Linked DNA regions of Zymomonas mobilis subsp. pomaceae ATCC 29192. The protein of the gene in region 1 binds, or shares a complex with, the protein of each later gene. Links are inferred from orthologs where the notes say so. Each region holds a gene or a part of one and is shown in the gene's direction. Other genes may lie near its edges.

What was found. The genes of interacting proteins can lie anywhere in the genome.
Region 2: the proteins of ZYMOP_RS08055 (region 1) and dapF are in contact, whole or in part, in a solved structure (PDB 5YGU), measured with the Escherichia coli proteins. The link is inferred for Zymomonas mobilis subsp. pomaceae ATCC 29192 from one-to-one orthologs.

What each region holds. Positions count from the first base shown.
Region 1 is NC_015709.1:1,803,428-1,806,293, reverse strand. The notes cover bases 9-2,852. They hold ZYMOP_RS08055 (RNA pyrophosphohydrolase), read left to right. Parts: upstream 9-1,117; coding sequence 1,118-1,588; downstream 1,589-2,852. Other genes in these bases: ZYMOP_RS08050 (DUF481 domain-containing protein), read left to right, coding at 1,613-2,593; ZYMOP_RS08060 (SDR family NAD(P)-dependent oxidoreductase), read left to right, coding at 337-1,044; purF (amidophosphoribosyltransferase), read left to right, coding at 9-199. Also shown: more of purF, read left to right, coding at 1-8; nicotinamide riboside transporter PnuC, read right to left, coding at 2,857-2,866. UniProt on the Escherichia coli protein: Master regulator of 5'-end-dependent mRNA decay.
Region 2 is NC_015709.1:250,122-252,948, forward strand. What follows is about bases 19-2,823. They hold dapF (diaminopimelate epimerase), read left to right. Parts: upstream 19-918; coding sequence 919-1,728; downstream 1,729-2,823. Other genes in these bases: ffh (signal recognition particle protein), read right to left, coding at 19-489; mtaB (tRNA (N(6)-L-threonylcarbamoyladenosine(37)-C(2))-methylthiotransferase MtaB), read left to right, coding at 1,725-2,823. Also shown: more of ffh, read right to left, coding at 1-18; more of mtaB, read left to right, coding at 2,824-2,827. UniProt on the Escherichia coli protein: Involved in the succinylase branch of the L-lysine biosynthesis and in the biosynthesis of the pentapeptide incorporated in the peptidoglycan moiety. Catalyzes the stereoinversion of LL-2,6-diaminopimelate (L,L-DAP) to meso-diaminopimelate (meso-DAP).

The sequences.
Region 1 (2,866 bases):
TATCGGTGCCGACAGTCTGGCTTTCATTTCGATGGATGGTCTTTATCGTGCGGTCGGAGAGGCCGGACGTAACAATGAACATCCTCAATATTGTGATGCTTGCTTTACGGGTGCTTATCCAACCCCGCTTACCGATCAGGGCGAATTAAGTTCATCGGAACAGCTGATTCAACTTTCAGAACAAGTGGCTATCGCCTAAAGGGCTGTCACCGTTAAAAATACAGTTGAATAAGGGGGTAACTTTTAAGAGTTAGCCCCTTTCTTTTTGCCCTATAGGCTGACAGTAAAAGTTTCTGTTCATCGAATGAAAACAATCTCCTTAGCATATGACTAAGCATGACTAAGCTTCCTTTTACACACCCTATTGCCCTGGTAACCGGGGCAGGTCGAGGGATTGGAGCCGCCACTGCAGAAGCCTTAGCGGAAGCAGGTGCCCATGTTATTTTAGTTGCTCGTACAGCGGGTGATTTAGAAAATGTGGAAGAACGTATTTACCAAAAAGGGGGATCGGCGACTATAGCGCCGATGGATATTACCAATCTTGGCAGTTGTCGCCATCTTGCTGCTTCTGTTGCAGGACGCTGGCCAGCGCTTGATATTATGGTTTTAGCCGCTGCACGCTTTGATCCACCTACCTCTGTTACAGATCTATCGTCCTCTTCTCTTACACAAATGCTTTCGGTTAATGCTGTAGCGCAACAAAATTTATTAAGTTCTTTTCATTCTTTACTACAAAAAAGTGCTTCGGCTCGTGTCATTGGATTAACGATTCCCGAAGATTCTTCCATAAACGCTTATGGCGGGGGCTATAGGGCTTCTAAACGCGCCATGGAGAGCCTGCTTTTATGTTACAGTGCTGAGAATGAGGCATTAAACACTATCAAACTCGCCTTAGCTGAATTAAAGCCTGTGGCGACTGATACGCGGAAGCGCATTTTTCCGGATGAAGATCAAAATTTATTACGTTCACCGAAAGACGCGGCTGAGCATATTATAAAACTGATAAAGCAAGATTATAAGAATGGATGGCAGGGTATCATTTAATTTCTGTTAGTAAATACAGGCTTTCTTTCTTGTTATTTTAGCCTCATTCTTATAGCATAAAGGGGATTTTACTATGGATAAACTTGAATATCGTTCCGGTACTGGCATTATGTTATTGAACAAGGATAACCTTGTTTTTGTAGCAGCACGGAATGACATGAAAGAGGATGCATGGCAAATGCCACAAGGCGGATTGGAAGCCAATGAATCCCCTGAAGTCGGTGTCTTACGTGAATTAGAAGAAGAAACCCATATTCCAGCACGTATGGTGGCCATCATCAGCCGTTCCAAAGAATGGCTGAGTTATGATTTTCCCAAAGATATGCAGGCAGGTTTTTTTAAAAGCAAATATGTTGGGCAACGTCAAATATGGTTCTTGGCACGTTATTTAGGCAGGGATGAAGATATTAATATCAACACGGAAAAACCTGAATTTCGAGCATGGAAATGGATTGAGCCGAAACAATTACCCGATGTCATTGTTGATTTTAAGAAACCTCTTTACGAAAAATTACTTTCAGAATTTTCAACAAAAATCCAATGAATACACAATCTTGGGAGGGAAAATTTGCATTCCAGGCTAACTTCGCCTTGGCTACTTTTCGGAATTTCTCCGGGTATCTTTATTCTATCTTCAGCCATAACCACCGAGGCTTTGGCTGAAGAGCCTCCTAAACTTATTCAGCAAATGATTTCACGTGCGCTCGATTTGGACGATCCCAAAACAGTGAAGGCGATTGTCCTCATTGCAAAAAAAACGGTGCCGGATAGTGCTGGCGAAATTGATGCTATGGTGGCCGATTATAAAACGAAAGTGGCTGCCCGCGATGCTGAAAAAAAACGGCAGCAACTTCGCCAAGTCGCCGACTCTAATATGTTTCAATATTGGAAAGGCAGTGTTGAGTTAGGGGGAGCAAAGATGACGGGTAATACCCGTCAATCAGCTATTTATGGAGCTGTTTCCTTAGATCGGAATGGTATCAACTGGAGCCACAGTATTAAAACGCGTGCCGATTTTCAAAGTACTTATGGGATTACCTCGACAGAACGTTTCACAGCCTCTTACCAACCCCATTATAAATTCGATGAACGCTTATATGTCTACGGACTTGCTTTGTTCGAGCGTGATATGTTTTTGGGTTATCGTACCCGTATTACAGGGGGTTCTGGTGTTGGTTATAAGGTGTTCGATCAACCGAATCTAGCCCTGGCAGTTGAAGGCGGCCCAGCTTTCCGGCATACTGTTTTTATTGATGATAATGAAGCTTCGGGACATCGCATTAAAGATACCGCCGCCATGCGCGGTTCCTTTACGACAAAATGGAAACTATCCCCTCTTGTAACGCTTTCTGAAGATTCCTCTATCTTTTTTGAAAGCAGCGATATTACCGCTAGTTCGACGACAGCCCTTGAGACTAAACTGATTGGCAATCTTTCAACGAAGATTTCCTTTAGCGTCTATTATGAAAAAGACGTCTCCTCAGGTACCAAGCCTATGGATACCACAAGTCGTATTACCTTTGCTTATTCTTTAGGAAAGAAAAAATAGAAAGCGGTAGTGTGCCGTTTTTTAGAGAAAGAAAGCGGCTACAGCTGTTTTAAAGTTACTTTTTTGAAAAAATGATTTGCAAAGCTGCTTTTTTTTGTTAATAGCGCGGGCACAGACTAACCGCTTAGTCTGGAAATAGTGGACGCATAGCTCAGTTGGTAGAGCAGCTGACTCTTAATCAGCGGGCCCTTGGTTCGAGCCCAAGTGCGTCCACCAATTTTTCCTTACAAAACTCATCCAATTTTATTTGGCAAGGCTTCATATCAAGACTTT
Region 2 (2,827 bases), 1.6 Mb from region 1 along the record:
AACAATCGGTAAGGTGGGAACATTGGCTTGCGTTCCCAAGGTGGCCAATTGTTCTTGCGCTGCTGGACGATGGACATCCAAAGACGCCATTAAAACACGTTTGTTGTCTTTTTCGGTAAGCTTTTTGCCTAATTTGGCAGAAGTCGTCGTCTTACCTGAACCCTGTAAACCTACCATTAAAATGACAGCAGGCGGATTGACCGCAAGATTAAGATCACTTGCCTCGGCACCCAGCATCTCAATCAGCCCATCATGGACGATTTTAACGACTTGTTGGCCTGGTGTTACCGATTTTAAAACATTTTGACCAATAGCTTGTTCTGTAATTTTACTAACAAAATCACGAACAACCGGTAAGGCAACATCCGCTTCCAAAAGGGCAATACGCACTTCGCGCATTGCTTGGCGGACATCATCCTCGTTAAGGGCACCACGACCACGCAGCCGATCAAAGACTCCGCTTAAGCGCTCGCTAAGACTGCCGAACATCGCCATCCCTTCCCGTATAAGCCGTAATGATAAGATTACGACAAGCTATCAAACCGATCAGAAGAATATTTCCGATACCTTGTAAAAAACTATATTTTACACCTTAAAAACGCAAAATACGCCGGTGGGCGAAAACTCGCTGACCGACGTGCGACATAAGGCTTATAATACAGATGTCTATCACAAAATTTCTGTCCTTTTACGGAAGTAGTCACTCTTTGGCAAGCGATACTCTCTTTTCTGGAAAAAATTAATATAATACATTGATATAAAAAGATTTTAATTTCTAAGTGTATAGGATTTATCTTGAAATTTTTGCTATGAAACTTTGATTTTTAGATAGATTCTGTCTGAAAAATATTTATGGAATCCATTTGATCTTCTATCAGACCGATTTCCTCAAAAACAAAAATCAGCTAGAGAGCCGATATGACTTTCTCTTTCCATAAAATGCATGGGCTTGGTAATGATTTCATCATTCTGGATGCCCGAAAAACGCCTATCCAAATGAATGCTGCGCGCGCGCAGGCTTTAAGTAACCGTCATACGGGTATTGGCTGTGATCAGCTTATCATTATCGGTACTGGTGACGAACAAGCCGATGTTTCGATGCAAATATGGAATGCTGATGGTTCCGAAGTCGAGGCCTGCGGTAATGCTACCCGTTGTGTGCCTGTATTTATCGGGCATGACGTCATAATCCGTACAGCCGCCGGTTTGCTCGATGCGCGTTTAGCGGATGAGGGCGCCTGTGTTGATATGGGGCAACCCCGTTTTTCATGGCAGGAAATTCCTTTGGAATATGCTATGGATACGTTGGCTCTGCCGGTTGCATGGGGAAATTTAAAACAGCCCACGGCTGTGAACATAGGAAATCCACATCTGGTATTCGTTGTTGAGGATGTCGATGCTATTGATTTTGGTCAATTAGGGCCAATTATTGAATATGATCCGTTGTTTCCCGAAAGGATCAACGTCAATATCGTTATGGTGGTGGGTAAAAATCACCTGAAAATGCGCACATGGGAACGCGGTGCCGGTTTAACACGGGCTTGTGGAACGGGGGCTTGTGCGACTTTTGCTGTCACTAAAAAACGGGGTCTCGTTTCGGGTAAAACCTTGATTGACTTACCGGGGGGGCAGTTACTTTTAAATGATAATGAAAAAGGGCATATTATTATGCAAGGGCCTGCCCAATATGTCTTTAAGGGTGAAGCCGACTGGGCTAATTTTTCATGAGTAAACCTGATATTATTACCTTAGGATGTCGTCTTAATATTGCTGAGAGTGAATCTATAAGGCAGTCCTTGATTAATAAAGAGAGTAGTCAGGATCTTATTGTTATCAACAGCTGTGCTGTGACGTCTCGTGCTGTCGCACAAACGCGACAAGCTATTCGCCGTGCACGGCGGGAACGGCCTGATGCTCGTATTGTCGTAACGGGCTGTGCCGCGCAAATTGATCCCGAAATTTTTGCCAAAATGCCAGAAGTATCCCGTGTTATCGGGAATATCGAAAAGCATCAAATCCAATCCTTTGCTTTTTCTGATCAACAATCTGATGAAGATCGGGTGCAGGTCGCGGATATTAACAGTTTAAAAGAAACGGCCCCTCATCTCATTACCGCTTTCAGTGAGCATAGTCGCGCTTTTTTAGAAATTCAGAATGGCTGCGATCATAATTGTAGCTTTTGTATTATTCCGCAAGGACGAGGACGCAATCGTTCCGCTTCCCGTGAAGAAATTATCCGCTGTGCAGAACGCTTGGTAGAAGCGGGTCACCAAGAATTAGTTCTCACCGGCGTTGATCTTACGTCTTATGGGGATGATTTATCGGAACAAGATACACTCGCCCATTTGATCGACCATCTGTTAACACAGATAAAAGCGCTAAAACGGATAAGACTTTCCTCACTCGATCCTAATGGGGTGGATGATTATTTGTTCGAATTAATCACGGGGGATGAACGGATTATGCCGCATGTCCATCTGTCCCTACAAGCAGGGGATGACCTGATTTTAAAGCGGATGAGACGGCGACATACCCGTGCCCAATCAATAGAATTGGTTTCTCGTCTAAAGGCAAAACGGCCCCAAATTGTAATTGGCGCTGATTTAATCGCCGGCTTCCCGACAGAAGATGAGCAGATGGCAAAAAACTCTCTTCAATTGATTGAAGATTGTGATATCGTTTTCGGGCATATTTTTCCTTACTCACCTCGCCAAGGCACGCCTGCTGCCAGAATGCCCCAAGTCCATACGGCTTTTATCAAAGAACGTGCCGGGAAGTTACGGGAAGCGGCGGCCAAACAACAACAGCTTTGGCTACAAAGCTTGAT